DNA from 3 places in the Fictibacillus halophilus genome. Region 1 is predicted to be linked to each of the others. Evidence: riboswitches for the same ligand, from Rfam matches in the RefSeq annotation. Region 1 holds a riboswitch; each other region holds the start of a gene.
What was found. A riboswitch is a leader RNA that binds a small molecule or an ion and turns the genes downstream of it on or off. The one in region 1 is predicted to bind cyclic di-GMP.

Region 1 (5,390 bases):
CTCTTACTAAAAGAGAAGCAATCTCCGCTCTAGTAATAATCTTAGTAGGCTTAAATGTGTTATCAACAAAACCATTCATCACGTTTGCTTCTGCAACGGCACCAATCTGATTCGCTGCCCAGAAGTTTTTCGATACATCTTTAAAATTTGGTGTAGCATTTGGAAGTTCCATGTGACGTGCCATGATTGCAGCTACTTCAGCGCGGCTGATTTTCTTGTTTACTCCGTAAGATCCATCTTGAAAACCGCTAACTAATCCCAGTTCGTTTAGCAGTAAAATGTCATCTTGCGCCCAGTGACCTTTGATGTCATTAAAAGGTAACTTCTCTGATGGAAGCACATAACCTTCTAGATCTACTTCAAAGTTCATGCCTCCGTTTAATTCTTTAACGCATGTCGCGTTGCTGTTGTATGTTGTGATTAACGCCTTTAATTCATCCATGTTCTCAGCTGATTTAGCTAATGCAGTTGGTTCATGAAGCATGTATACACAATCTGCTGTTCTAAAGTGTCCACCCAACTCATCACGTGCACCGTTGTGAGCGTTAGTTGTAGACGGATTGAAGAATAGCGCTGATAAAACAGAAAACAATGCCACTATCTTAATTAAAGATTTCAATACTTTAACCCCTTTTCATTGACTAATAGTTTAATAACATCAAAATTATACTAAAATTGTTACATATTTGAAATATGTTTCATTCGACAAATTATTTATGATTGTAACCATGCTTATAATTTAACTTCATAGTACAAAACACGTTGGGACACTTCCACTCAACAAACATACTGAAAAAATATCTTTGCTATATTAAATAACAAAACACCTAAGTCAATTGACATAGGTGTTTTTAACATTTTGAAGAAGAGACCATTTTATCCAACTTTCTTTTCTGAAAGTCTTGCATTTTCTAGTACTTTTGTAGTTCTAGTATGGTCCTCTTTACATCTACAGTCCCATCAGACTTTGTTTGGATATAATGCTGCCGCTCAGCAATCGTCATAGTTCTTCCAAGTCGTAATCTAGATGGCTTTTTCAATAAAAGATTATGTTTTTCAGATTCCAACAAAACGTCGTTCATAATTTTGTGGCGGTAATCCCTTACATTCTCAATATCATCTGCAACCGATATTTTTACACAAAGCCGTTCCTCTTCCAACTGGATATAATAGTTACTGTCGTTTGCTGGCTTCCACCAAAATCCCCAAAAGCCTCCTGTAGGGTTTGATACGTAACCCCAGTCTCCGTTGATACCTTTTTGAAGCTCTTGAAAGAATCCTTGCCATGCAAAGCTATCCCACTCACACACAAGCTCTGTCTGAAAGGCCTGAATACAATCATCAATTTTTTGTAAATGTTTATAGTAATCAAGGAAAATAGCATTTTGTACGCCCTTGTCTTTACCTCTTTTCAACACCTCAAGCATCTTAATTCGCTTGAAAGGCATATAACCCGCTTTCTCTATTGAACGATAATGACTTTGGTCGGCTATTTTGTAGTACACGGGGAGTTGGATAAGTTCCCCCATTTCTTTTTGGACCACTTCACGATAGCGCAGCAGCTGATTAGAATGATCTTTTGTAAATGTTTTATCTTCAATTAAAATAGCATATGTATCGTTAATGATTACTAAGATATCAAGAGATTTAAACTGACGTTTAATCTCAATTTTATGAATTATAGGTACTGCATAATGTTGTAGATTAAAGATCTCAGAAACAAAATGAACCGCTGCCTCGTGAAGCGCTTTATCTACTGAACGATAGATCTGTTTGCTCCAAGCTAACAACCAACACAAAAATGCATCTTGAGATAACTCGCTTGTCGCGAACTGAAATAGATTAGGCGTCTCAACAAGAGCCGCTTGGCTGTCACGTGCATCTTCAAGTAACATCTGGATGTCATGATTCCCTTTATAATCCTCCCAATATCCTCGCCTGAGTAAAGATTCTACATGCATTTGTGGCCAAAGAATTAAATTTCGAACATCTAATATGCGTGCTTGATCATTAGGATATAACAAAAGGAGCCGATTATCGCTTTGTTGGGCAATCACTCTAGGAAAGTCTTCTGTTCTCTTCACAAAACCACATTTGTTTTGACAAACATAGGCAGAATAAGCATCAATCACAAGACCGCCATCTCCTGTTTCTTGCAGGTTTTCCCAAGCATCCTCTATTAACTCTGCACTACATTTTGGACAACTTAATTTTGTATTCATAAAAAATCTCCTCCTTTGCTCTATAGACGTTTGAAAGTTTAATAATAAGCAAACAATATGTGGATTTAAACACAGATTTACTAGCGTTTTGAGCGCCCTTCAATCCCACAAGACTTTTAATGGAATAACAGATAACTTTCTACACCCGCTACTATCGCTATTTCACCAATGGTTAACCCAATTAGCCACTTCAACAAATAGACAATCCCTTATTAAAGCGGTCCCATTGCTATTCACTCTATAGTTAGTCACGTTTTCCATATTATCTTGACTAATAGCTTCAAATGTTTTGGTCTGGCCTGGCTCAATATTATTAACTACCCCATTTGCTGTCCCGACGATATTTCGATTTTGATTATAAAAGGTAACGATAAATGAATACGAATGTGATTTATTATCATGATTTGTAGTTTCTCCAGAAACGGTTGTCAGTCCATAATCGTTTTGGTAAACAATTTTATCAAATGAAATCTTTGATTCCGCATTAGTATTAGTAGGTGAAGGAATATCCATTAAGTTAGTACCGACTGTGCTTGGACTCATAATTGCAGAGGTGATTCCATAAGAATAGCAAGTGTAAGTCCAATTAGAATCGCACTTAATTTTAAAATAACACGAGAAAAGTTCTTTAAAATGCGATTAGGATATTCACCACCGCCGAATGCACAAACAAATAATAAAACAACATTAACTACGGGTATGGAAAGTAACAGCATGATGCCCATCCATTGATTTACAACTGCATTAAGACTATCTTTCCTCTTGTTTAAAATTAGTAGATTCCAAATCTTTATTCCCTCTTCATAAACGCTCTTCATTTCTATATTGTATATTTTACCAAATATGGTAGTATAAAAGTATGATTAAAATCCAGATAAAGGTAAACTTATTAAAAAATAAGGACGAAAAGCCACGGGTCTAAGGTCTTAAGTACTATGATAACCGGGTTGCCAAAGGTGAAATATTTTTTAAGAACCTACGGCTTTTTTAGTAGGTTTTTTATTATGTAGGGGGAGAAAGATGGGATTCTTAAAGGGATTGGGAAAAGTGGCTGGACAAGTGGCCGGCGGAGTAGTTGGTGGCACTGTAAAAATTATCGGGGAAGCCACAAATAATAAATTCATCCAAGAGATTGGTGATGGCGTTTATCATGCGTCTGTACAAGCTGGTGAATTAGCAGGACAAGCTGCCAGTGGTCTAGTAGATGTAGCTTCTGGGATTATACAACAAGACAATTCTAAGATCGATGATGGTTTTTCCGATATTGGAAAAGCAGTCGGGACTACAGCTAAGGGTGTGGGAAGAACAATCGTAACCGTTGCTGAAAATGGTGGGACTCTTGTAAAAGGAATTTTAGAGAATGATACCACCTTATTAAAAGATGGTGCTAAAGGGCTTGTAAAGACAGCTGCTGTTGTTACACTTGCCGTTGGTGTCGTTGATATGGTAGATGGTTCAGATGCAGTGGCAGCAAGTGAATTGCCAGAAACTCCAACTAATGATAGTGATGTTCAGCATGTTGATCCACACTGGAGAACGTTAGAAGATGGCAGACAGATTTGGGTTGATGGTGATGGAGATACGACAAATAACCTTTCAGCAGACGAAGGCGGAGGCTATTTCCGTTCAGGTTCTGAAACTACACTACCAAATCATGATGAATCTGTTGCTTCCACTTCTAATGTACATCACGTTGAACCGCATTGGAGAATATTAGAGAACGGCGAACAAATCTGGGTTGATGGGGACGGCGATACTTCTACTAACCTTACTGAAGAACAAGGCGGAGGATACTTCAGATCAAACCCTGATGGCATTCTTTCAAACAACTTAGACAAATAAAAGGGGCAACATATAACCATGGAATTTTTAGGATTTTTAATTTCAATTATCATTACGATCTATTTAGCGATTAATGCACCGAAATACAACAAGAATCCCTGGCTTTGGGCGATTCTAGGATTCTTCTTTGGCTTAATTACATTGGGGATTTTCCTTATCAAAACGGGGCGTAAAGGTTTAGGGTGGCTTTTAGTTATTATTTCCTCTATTTTCTATGTCTTTGTTCTTATAGGTATACTAACCCTATTTGCAGCCTTAATGGTTTCTCCTTATTGATTTGAACTCCTCAATTCATCTTGCATGAATTGGGGTTTTTTTTTTAAGGCACTTCATCTAGCAATTGAAGTCGTCACAACATTAATAAACGAATAATTTAAACCGATATAACAACGAAAAGTATAAATCGAGGTGAACATTCAAACTATGAAAAAAGCTCTTATCCCCTCTTTGCTCGTAACTATTGTCCTTATATTAGGTATGTCGCTTGCCTACTTTATGTATACACTTGAACAATCAAAGCAAGATAAAGGATCAACTCCTGAAGTAAAAACAGAAATTGTAACAAAAGAAGTAAAAGTGCCTGTTAAAGTTCCTGCAACGATTCCTGAAAAAAGCAGCTTGAAAAAGATTATTAAAAGTACACAAAATAAAGTCGTTCAGATTGAGACTTCCTCTGGATCACTAGGTTCAGGTTTCCTATATAACAAAAGAGGCGATATTGTGACAAACGCTCATGTGGTGGATTACGAAGTTGATGTGACAATCAGGACAAGTGATCAGCAAACTTATCAAGGGAAAGTGATTGGCAGAAGTGATGAGACGGATATTGCTCTTGTTCGTGTACCTGAATTGGCAAATAGCACTCCGCTAAAAATAAAACAAGAAAAAGCAGAGCTTGGTGATGACGTTGTTGCGATGGGAAGTCCACTTGGTCTGCAAAATACCGTTACGGTTGGAATTATTAGCGGTTTGGACCGCTCCTTTGAAGTAGATGCTTTTCAATATGATAACTTGTACCAGATCACAGCACCGATATCACCAGGAAATAGCGGCGGTCCAATCGTTAGTGGTGCAGATGGATCTGTGATAGGTATTAACTCTGTAAAACATACAACGGAACATATTGGCTTCAGCATACCGATTTATACCGTGCTATCTACTTTAAAAAGTTGGTCTAACCATCCTATGAATCTCTCAGACTACGAAGAAGAGTATGAGTATGAGGTACCAGAGTATGATGGAGATTTAGCTGAGGATTATGAGGATTATGAGGATTACAAAGAGTATGAAGAAGAAGAAGAAACATATGATGAGTATAAATCTTAT
Region 2 (5,390 bases), 240 kb from region 1:
CCAAGCAAAATTCTTATTTTACGGCCGAGATGCAATACAAAATGGAGATGAGTTAAGTCTGCATGGATATAATCATCAATCTCTCGTGACTGAGAGCGAACCAATTGATGAAGAGTTTGAATACATCCCTTGGAAAGATCAGGAACAGATGGAGAACGCAACATCACAAGTCACGAAGATGCATGAGCACTTATTTCCTAATTATACGCTTAGAACCTATGTACCTCCTTCAAATGTTATTAATACAACTGGACTTAAAGCATTGAAGAGAAGTGCACCTTCTATTGATACAATCTCTTCTTTATATCTAGGCGGTACTGAACAAGGTTCCTACATTCAAGAATTTGGTTACGATGAGAACAACTCAGGTTATTTTCATCTACCTCGTGTATCCAGTGGATATGTTCCTGATAGGTATGAGCAATTTTCATATGCAGACGCGCTAGCTAATGCTGGAATCCTATCACACTTTATTCACCCAGACGATTTGTTGGATTCCTATCGAAATAAAGGGTACAAATGGCCATACTTAAATGTTGAACTGGATCGTCATCTGAAGAAGATTTATGAAACCTATCCTTTTTTAAAAGGGGTAACAGCACAAGAAGCAAAGCAGTTATACACGGGTTATAGCCAATCTAAAATGAAGGTGAACTACCGAGAGAACCATATTCTTCTTTATGGTGAAAATTTAGTGTCACCGAGTGTTTTTCTAATCCGACTCAATGACAATGAAACATTGGAAACCGGTGCTTTTGATGGGTACAACGTTGCAAACATAAAGGGGATTAGAGGACTATATACGATTGAAACTTATAAAGGTAAAACGGTAGTCCCTATTAAAAGAGGTGAGGTATAAGGTGAAAATAGCAATCGTTGCCGAGGGTAGTTACCCCTTTGTTAGTGGAGGGGTTTCTTCGTGGATACATACTCTTATTACTAAAATGCCTGAGTTTGATTTCACCATTATCTCTATTATGCCAAGTGGATCCCGAACGACGAAAGAAGACTGGAGATACGAACTTCCTGTTAACGCAAAGTCAGTTAAAGTCTATAAGTTGGAAGTAGAAGAACAACGACCGATATGTCCCCGTTTAACGGATGAAAACAGAGAAGATCTACTTTCCTTCTTTATGTCCAAAGATACTTCCGGAAAAGCTATGCGTTTCATAGGTGATACAAGTATCATGGGCAATCCATCTGGATTTTTTAGAAGTCATGAATTCTGGGAAATTGTTCAGACCTGTTATAAAGAAGAAAAACTACAAAGTTCTTTTATTGATTATTTCTGGATGATTCGCAATAAATATGAGCCAATTCTTCATCTTCTTCAAAGCGAATTTGAGGAATATGACCTTTTGCATACAGCATCTACTGGGTATGCGGGAGTTTTGGGAGCTTATCTTTCAGCAAAACAAGAAATTCCTCTACTTGTTACTGAACATGGGATCTACTCTCGAGAACGAGAAGAGGAAATTTTAAAGTCAGATTGGATACCTATGATTTATAAAAGCAGATGGATTCAATTTTTTTATTTTCTAAGTCAACTCGCGTACCATCGTGCCGAACAGTTAATTACGCTTTTCCATAAGAATGCAAAGATTCAAGAGCGTTTGGGAGCACCGAAATCTAAGCAGCTCGTTATTGCAAACGGGGTGACTCTATCTGATTACTCATTAAAAAGGAAGCATTTTTCGGATGAAAATCCGATGCAGTTAGGGGCCATTGTAAGAGTAGTCCCGATAAAAGATATCATAACCATGATTTACGCCGCCGATATGTTACGAAAACGGAATATTCCTTTTCACTTACATATATTTGGCCCCTTAGATGAGGATAAAGAATATGTTAGCGAATGCGAAAACTTATTAAACGAACTAGGTTTAAAGCAATGTATTACATTTACAGGTAAAGTCAATGTGCAATCGAAGTTAATGGAAATGGATGTATTATTGTTAACAAGCATTTCAGAAGGGCAGCCTTTAGCCATTTTAGAAGGTTTAGCGGCTGGTATTCCATTTGTTAGTACAAATGTTGGAGATTGTGAAGAACTGATAACAGGTGGTGCCATCGATTTATTCGGACCAGCAGGTTTCATTGTTCCTCCGGTAAATCCTAGAAAAGTGGCAGAAAGTATAGAAAAGTATGTAGAAGAACCATCACTAATCGAACTTCATGGCAGAAACGGTTTCAATCGAGTCAAGCATCGATATCAGCTCAGTGAAGTCATTGAGAGATATCGTTCTCTTTATAAGGAAGTAGGTCACGAAAAACAATGGCAGGAATAGGCTTTCAACTTCATAAGATGTTTCAAGAAGATTACTTTTCAAGTAGAGCAAAGGCATATGGATTTACTATCCTATTAACTTCAGGACCTTGGTTGATCACCATTGTGATCCTCACTCTTTTGCAATGGGGGATGCAGCATTACGATATAGATCGTCGTACAAGAGAATTGTTTGTCGTGTCCATCTCCTACACGTTTATTTTTTCACAAGTGATCTATTTTTCCCTTCAACTCTTAGTTACGAGGTATATAGCAGATCTGTTCTATTCGGGAAAAATTGAAGATGTGGCTTCAACAAGTATAGGGTTGGCAAAAGTGACATGTGGTTTAGCACTATTGTTATGGCTACCCTTTGCTATGCTAAGCCCTATACCATTTTGGTACGACTGGATTGTCTTAATATTGTTTCTGATCATGAACCTCATTTGGGTACTGTTTTTATACAGCACGGCAACAAAAGAATATATGAATATTGTGTATGCCTTTTTCTTCGGAGGATCCTTAACAATCGTTGGCTTTTGGGTGTTACCCATCGGAGAGTTTGTCCGTTCTCTTCCCGTTATTAAAGGAGCGGCTGTTATGCTATTTGTTTTTACATTGGGGATGCTCGTAACACTTCTTTGGCTTCTTTATCATCTACTAACCAGCTTTCCAGACCGACCTATAGGTAACCAATGGGGATTTATCAAATATACCTACAAATACCCTGACTTACTTTTCACAGGTATCTTTTATAGTTTGGGACTTTGGGTAAGTAACTGGATAATTTGGTTTGGTGAAGGATCTGTGATTGTTCAAGAGACTTTCCGTTATCACCCTGATTATGACACAGCTCTTTTTTGGTCGTTTTTAACCATCATCCCTACGATGATGACATTTGTAATCTCGATTGAAACAAGGTTCTATAAAAAATATTGGACGTTTTATGGATTTATAAATGAAGGCGGCAATTTAGCTCAAATACAAGAGAGTAAGAAAATAATGATCAGAGTACTAAAAGAAGAAGTGATTCGCCTTATCAGAACGCAAGGGTTATTTACACTGCTTGTCCTTCTATTACTGCCGAGGTTTGTTACGTGGTTCGAATGGAAAGCGGACTTCTTTGATTTAATGCCGATTACATTAGTAGCGGTCTTTTCAATCAGTCTTGTATTAACACTTTCCCTTCTGCATCTATATTTTGATGACCGAAGAGGAGCGTATGTAACAACTTTCATATTCTTTATCGTAACCTCTATACTTACTCTTATGTTGCTGCCGCTCGGGTTTGATTGGTACGGAGTAGGAGTAGCTGTGGGAGCTGCGTGTTCTTTTACATACGGAGGACTTCGACTAATATCATATGTAGCAGAAGCTGATTTTTATATCTTTACAAAAAGAGATCCAAAACACTATCAGAATTCTTTAGAAAAAATTATTTCTAATTTTTCTAAAAATTAGACGGATAGCTATTGTTTTCTGAATTCAAAACCTATAAGATGGAAATAATTAATTTAATACTGTGGTGATGGGCAAACTTGGTGAAAGCCAAGGACGCAAAGATATGGGTCTTCGATTCTAAAAATAGGATAAAGATTGCCAGTCCGCGAAACCAACCCATCCCTCGTATAAATCGGGGGAATTTTTATGAAAAAGTGGTTATTAATCATGGCAATTTTTACTTTGGGATTTTTATCATTATCTCCTAAACACAGTTTTGCTCAAGAGGGACAAAGTACTTTGCAACAGGTTAAAAATTACAAAATTTATTACTCGGCACCAACAGATCGTATACTAAAGAAGTTAAAAGAATATGATTTAGTTGTGATTGAACCACAGTTATACAGTAAAGAGCAAGTTCAATATCTGCAAGAAAACGGTACGATCGTTCTTGGTTATATTAGCGTTATGGAAACACCAACGTGGAACGAACTAAGGTCTGAGCTTCTAGCTGAGCATGACTATTTTAAAAGAAATGGTGCTAAAGTTCATTATGAGCAATGGGATTCTTATCTGATGGATATTGCAAGTAATCACTATCACCAAGTTCTCATAGATGAAATGGAAAGACAAGTTTCTTCTAAAGGAATGGACGGCGTTTTTTTTGATACCGTTGGAAACATTGACAACGAACATTTGGAACAAAACGCAGTCATATATAAAAACCAACTAGATGGACTTCTTGCTTTCTTAGATAAAAGCCATCAAAATTTCCCGAATCTCTTAATGGTACAAAACTGGGGGATGGAGACCATTCAGCATACGCATAAATACATGGATGGTTTCATGTGGGAAGGTTTTGATTATAGTGAAGTTTCAAAAGATGAGTGGGCTCAAGTTCAGATTGAGAAGCTTAAAAAAATTCAACAATTGGGTAAAACTCAAGTCTTGACGGTTTCTACGAAAACAGAACATAAAAGTAAAAATTATGCGAAGAAATTTAACTTTTTGCATTACCATGATAAGAAGTCTTATGATGTATTTTAATTGAACAGGAAGCAAGGGGACGGTTCCCCTTGCTTCCTGTTCTTGTTATAAAATCGAAAACCCTAGGCTAGGCCTAGGGTTCCAAAAAGCTTACAGCGTGGCATTTAAAAAACTCTTCCGGGCGCTAAAATAAATTTGGTTCGCCAACCAATATTCCAGCATCGGAGGAGTTTTCATTGTCTAAAGACATCAATAGTTTAGCATACAAGAATGTAAGTATCATATCGTATTCGCACCAAAGTATAGAAGACAGGTGATATACAAGACATAGGAGAAATTTTACGGACACTGTGTGAAAGAAAAGGTGTAGAAATCATTGAAGCTACAGCATGTCGAGATCATGTACATATGTTAGTGAGCATACCCCAAACTAAGTGTATCTGCGTTTGTAGGCTACTTAAAAGGAAAAAGTAGTTTAATGATATTTGATCGGCACGCTAACCTGAAGTATCGATACGGGAACCGAAAATTTTGGTGTACCGGTTTTTATGTAGATACAGTGGGAAGAAACAAAAAAGTGATAGAAGAATACATTCGTAATCAAATTCAAGATGATGTAGTCGCAGAACAAATAAGTATGATGGAATACATTGATCCATTAATAGATAAAGAGGTAAAGAAAAACAGAGGAGGTAAC
Region 3 (5,390 bases), 230 kb from region 1:
GCCACCGCCAGAGAATACGGTGAGACCAGAACCGAAGTCTGATGGTGCTGATAAGGACGAAAAACCGGCCGAAGAGCCTAAAGAAAAACCATCTGAAGAACCAACATCTAATGATAAAGAAGATGAAGAGAAACAACCTGTTCAAGATACACGCTCACTCTCTGTCATCGGCGACTCTGTTATGATTGATGTAACACCTCATATAGAGGAAGTATTTCCTAATGCTGATGTGGATGCAAAAATCGGACGTCAGTTTAGAGAAGCAGAAGATCTCGTTCAGCAGAAGAAAAGCTCTGGCAGTTTAGGTGAGATTGTTGTGATCGAGCTTGGAGCGAACGGGCCTCTATCTGAAAAGAGAATGCATAACTTGATTGAGTTAATTGGTGATCGAGATATTTATATGATTACTGCACGTGTTCCAAAGCCTTGGCAGCGGGAAGTGAATGAGACGATTACTGATGTTGCTCAAGAGTACAAGAATGTTGAAGTAGTGGATTGGTTTACGAAGAGTGAATCTCACCCAGAGTATATTGGTAGCGATGGTGTGCATTTAACGCTCACTGGTGCGAGAGAGTATGCAAATTTCTTAATTAAACATATAGAATAACAACAAGAGCCAACGACCATGAAAGGTAGTTGGCTCTTGTTTATTCTTCTTTTTCTTCTCCACCCGTAACTGGATTTTTTTCCGTTTGGGGCTGTGAATTTACTTTGTGAAATATCACTTGATAAATCGCGGTTTAAATCCAAAATTGTTCTAAAATCCATCAGAAGGACTTTACAAAGTGTTTTTACAGAGTAAGACCATGCGATTGAGCATATCATTTCCGGAATAAATTCCATCCATTTGGATGTTTAATCATTCACTCAAAGAGCCTCAAATAATGCTTATATACCAACAAGTAATCCTTAAGTAAAAAATGACCCCTGAATAAATCTGAGGTCATTGTCATTTTTAGAAGTTTTAGTTATTTGTATTCGTAATTTAGTATATTAGATACCTGCCCATCAGGATTTATGATTTGAACATTTTTTATTCCTACAGAAGAAGCTGGCATCTTAATTCTAATTCTAGTGGAATTATAGAATACATTTGGATCTATTATAATTCCACCTACATCAATTTTCAAACCTAACTCAAAACCAGAGCCATCTATATACACCAAGTTTCCTCCGCTTATTGACCCTGAAGTAGCACTAAGCTTCGTCATGATTGGAGCGGATTTCGCTGGTGGAGCATTATACGTATAGGTAGAAGTTGCTATTTGACCATCAGGATTCGTTACAATAATTGGAACTTGCCCTGGAGTGTCGCCAGCAGGGATTTTTATTCTAAGCCTAGCATTTGAATAATAAGTAATATCCGTAATGACTTTTCCTCCTACTGTTACAGTAAGACTTGAATCGAAATTTTCTCCATCAATATATACTAATTCTCCGCCTGTAAGCTGTCCGTTATTCGGGGTTACATTTGTTATCTTAGGAACTACAGCTTTATACGTATAACTTTGAGGCAAAGTAAATGTTTGGCCATCTGAGTTAGTAACTGTTATATCTACAGAACCAATGAATCCATCAGATTTAGGTGCTGTTACCCTCACTCTGCTCGTACTATAATAAGTTTGAATAGGTACAATTTTAGAGCCAAACATAAAAGTTGCTTTGCTGTCTATATTTACTCCATCAATATAGACCAATTCTCCACCGCTGGTTAATCCACTATTTGGTGAAACTGCCTTTAGCTCAGGAGCCGGTGGTGGTGGTGGTGCTAAATAAGTATAAGCATTTGCTAATCTAGCTTCTTGATTATCTGGATTAACAATTCTAATCTCTACATTCCCACTGTTTATGTTAGCTGGCGCAATAACCCTTATTCTTTGGCTACCATAGAAGACACTCATTTTTGCTTCATTTTCACCAAAATAAACTTTTACTCCATCGACAAAGTTTTTTCCGTCAATATAGACTAATTCCCCTCCTGATAATTTCCCAGAATTAGGACTGATATTTGTAACCTCTGGTGCGGGTGGAGGGGGTAGTTCTTTATACGTATAGGCACCTGATAAAGTAACAGTTTGATTGTCAGGCAAGGTAACAGAAACATCTACAGTTCCAGGTATGACAGTGGCAGGAACTTTTACTCTTACTTTGTTAATTGAATAGAAGTAATCAACCTCGGTCTCAGAAGATCCAAAGGAAATTTTCATATCTTTAGTGAAGTTATTTCCTTCTAGTATGATTAAATCCCCCCCAGTAACTAAACCGGAATTAGGCGTTACAGATGTAAGCTGTGGAGAAGGTAACAATGGTGGCTTATTGTATGTATAAGCATCTGCTATTACCGCTGATTCTCCATCAGGATTCTTAATTGTAATAGGAACTATACCCTCAATATTTTCAGGGGCAACTACTCTTATTCTTGTATCAGAATAATATGTTGAAATATTTGCTTTCTTATCTCCAAAAAAGACTTCTAAACCTTGTTTGAATTTCTTTCCGTCTATATAAACTAATTCTCCACCTTTTGTAAGTCCTTGGTTTGGTGATACGTTAATTATATTGAGTTCGTCTTTAATGGGTGGATCATACTTATAACCATTAACTGCAATTACATTTGTTGCATCTGGGTTTTCCAAATAAACATCTACTGACCCTTCTTGTATTCCAGCTGGGACTACTGCTCTTATTTCTGTAGGATTTCTATAGTCAACCGTTGCAAACTGTTCACCAATCTTAATTTTAATCCCGTTTAAAAAGTAGTTACCTTTTATGATAATAGTATTTCCTCCAAGAAAGGGTCCGCTTGCAGGTGAAATACTTGATATTACCGGTTTTGCAAAATAATGATAAGGACTTGTAGCGGTTTGCCCATCATCATTTCTCACATAAATAGTAGCAGCTCCCTGAAGCCCACTTGGAGCTGTTGCAGTTATTTCATTTTGGCTGATAACCTGTACATCACTTGCAAGATTAGTATTAAACTTTACCGTTAAACCAGTACGGAAGAAATCTCCTTTAATTGAGACTTTATTCCCCCCGTCAATACTCCCTTTACTTTCTGTTACGGAAGTAATAAGAGGTGCAGGATGTTTAAGTGTTACCGAGCTCCCCAATACACTGTATGTTCTGTTTGCCCCAGTATAATCCTTGTATTTTATGGACAATGGTTCTGTAACTGGAATGGTACCTATTTTTGCGTCTTTTTTAGGTCTGATTTTATATTTAAATGTTAATGGGTCATTTTTTAATTCTAAAAAATTCCACGTAAGTACATTACCTACTACTGTTGGCTTTGGAATATTATTATCATAAGATCCAGGAACGATTTCAAAATTGGGTGAAACAGTTTCTTTTACTTCTACATCATAAGCACTGGCCATTCCAATTTCCTTAACTATGTTAGCATATATATCAGCTAGGCCAGCTGAACCTAGAACAAAATGATGATGATGAGAAGTTGTTGCCATCTCTTTTAGTAAAGAGTTAGGACCACTTTGGTCTGGATTATCATTTGCTCCTAACAATGCAATCGTGTAGAACACTATACCTGCATCCTTAGCAGCTTGCGCTTGCTGTTTTGCATATTCGTAGCTATTTGCGGCTCCATCAGTTAATAAAACTATTACTGGTTGAGCTTCTTGACGATGACTGGAGAGCATGTTAATTGCTTCTGTAATAGCTCCCCCAGTATTTGTACTTCCACCAGCTTGTATAGTATTTATATAGGATTTTGTTGAAGCAGCATCAGTGTTAAGATTGTACTTTTGAGCAGAATCACTAAAATCCACTATACCTACTTTATGTTGTTTTAAGTCCATTAAATCAATAAACCCTCTAGCCGCATCTTTAGCAGCACTAATTCTATTATCTGCTGTCATACTTCCAGATTTATCAATAACAAGTACAACATCATTTGGTTTTACGACATTTAAAGGAGGCGTCCCTTGGATATTTAACGTTACTTCCATCTCTTCATTCGTGGTTAAAATTGATTTCTCCAATGTTCTGTTTGCTGTTACATAATTGGTACTTGCTTTCACAGAATCAAATACAGGTAATACAGAAGTAAGAACTAATAAGATCGCAAGTAAATATTTTAAAAATTTTTCCATATACTTTCCTCCAAAATAAAACAATAGCAATTGGCTACTATTGTTTTGAAATGCAACCTGGCGATCTTTAAAATAGACCCATGGCTTTGCGTCCCTTTATCACTAAAGGTTTGCCAATTTATTAGGTTGTATAGCCTATTACAAAAGAACTATTTAAATCCCAAAAAAAGTGATCACCTAATTTGATGATCACTTTTTAGTTAAACAGTCAGTCTATGTTGTTATTAACGAAGAAGTTGAAGAACACCTTGTGGTTGTTGGTTAGCTTGAGCTAGCATAGATTGTGCAGCTTGAGAAAGGATGTTGTTCTTCGTGAATTCCATCATTTCTTTAGCCATGTCAACATCACGGATACGAGATTCAGAAGCAGTTAAGTTCTCTGAAGCAGTTCCTAGGTTATTAATTGTATGCTCTAAGCGATTTTGAACAGCTCCTAATCCTGAGCGGAAAGTAGAAACATCATCGATTGCAGTTTGAATCAATGTGATGTTAGCATCCGCTTTAGCTTGGTTAACAGCATCGGTTGCAGTTGGATCCAAGGCATCTGCTAGGCCTGTTTTTAGTGTATCAATTTTTAAAGATCCAGTATCCGAAGCAATTGCAGTCATATCAAATGAGATACTTTGTGTCGCATTAGCTCCAACATGGAATTTTAATGTAGCTGCACTTCCATCTAACAAGTTTTTTCCGTTAAATTGAGTATCATCAGAAATACGTTGTACTTCATCAATTAATGAATCCAACTCTGATTGAATTGCTTTACGGTCTACAGTATTGTCGTTTGTATCGTTAGCTGCTTGAACAGAAAGTTCACGCATACGTTGAAGGATAGAATGTGTTTCATTAAGAGCTCCTTCAGCTGTTTGAATTAAAGAAATCCCGTCTTGAGCGTTGCGTTGAGCTTGATCAAGACCACGAATTTGCCCACGCATTTTTTCAGAGATAGCAAGTCCAGCTGCATCGTCACCAGCGCGGTTAATACGTAGACCTGAAGATAATTTCTCCAAAGATTTTTGAGTATTCGTGTTGTTAAAAGATAATTGGCGGTGCGTGTTTAAAGCTGCGATATTGTGGTTGATTCTCATTATAAGTTCCTCCTTGAATGTTACCTTCTGCATCCTTGCATTAGGTTAAGAATTTGGAGATGAGGTATAAAGTCGATCGCCCTTATACTTCATATCCTTCATAAAATTTATCGACTTGTTTTCAATTTTGTTTAATCATTTTTGATAATTTTTTTGTTAATTCTTTTTCGTTTAGTAGATTGATGGAATTGTT

Region 2: it holds a riboswitch for cyclic di-GMP, as region 1 does, so the genes downstream of both, I5J82_RS14155 (glycoside hydrolase family 191 protein) here and I5J82_RS15150 (hypothetical protein) in region 1, are expected to answer to the same signal.
Region 3: it holds a riboswitch for cyclic di-GMP, as region 1 does, so the genes downstream of both, I5J82_RS14230 (IPT/TIG domain-containing protein) here and I5J82_RS15150 (hypothetical protein) in region 1, are expected to answer to the same signal.

What each region holds. Positions count from the first base shown of each region.
Region 1 is NZ_JAEACF010000001.1:2,962,052-2,967,441, forward strand. Features, by position in the region: gene I5J82_RS15130 (S-layer homology domain-containing protein) at 1-619, opposite strand, end outside; gene I5J82_RS15135 (PD-(D/E)XK nuclease family protein) at 912-2,222, opposite strand; gene I5J82_RS15140 (FxLYD domain-containing protein) at 2,385-2,735, opposite strand; gene I5J82_RS15145 (hypothetical protein) at 2,762-2,938, opposite strand; cyclic di-GMP riboswitch class I at 3,092-3,177, shown strand; gene I5J82_RS15150 (hypothetical protein) at 3,243-4,064, shown strand; gene I5J82_RS15155 (hypothetical protein) at 4,083-4,340, shown strand; gene I5J82_RS15160 (S1C family serine protease) at 4,488-5,390, shown strand, end outside.
Region 2 is NZ_JAEACF010000001.1:2,720,031-2,725,420, reverse strand. Features, by position in the region: gene I5J82_RS14170 (DUF2194 domain-containing protein) at 1-859, shown strand, start outside; gene pelF (GT4 family glycosyltransferase PelF) at 861-2,288, shown strand; gene pelG (exopolysaccharide Pel transporter PelG) at 2,276-3,727, shown strand; cyclic di-GMP riboswitch class I at 3,788-3,878, shown strand; gene I5J82_RS14155 (glycoside hydrolase family 191 protein) at 3,914-4,753, shown strand; partial or broken gene tnpA (IS200/IS605 family transposase) at 5,007-5,237, shown strand; gene I5J82_RS20680 (helix-turn-helix domain-containing protein) at 5,300-5,390, opposite strand, start outside.
Region 3 is NZ_JAEACF010000001.1:2,736,905-2,742,294, forward strand. Features, by position in the region: gene I5J82_RS14225 (acyltransferase family protein) at 1-607, shown strand, start outside; gene I5J82_RS14230 (IPT/TIG domain-containing protein) at 969-4,112, opposite strand; cyclic di-GMP riboswitch class I at 4,161-4,237, opposite strand; gene hag (flagellin Hag) at 4,337-5,197, opposite strand; gene csrA (carbon storage regulator CsrA) at 5,319-5,390, opposite strand, start outside.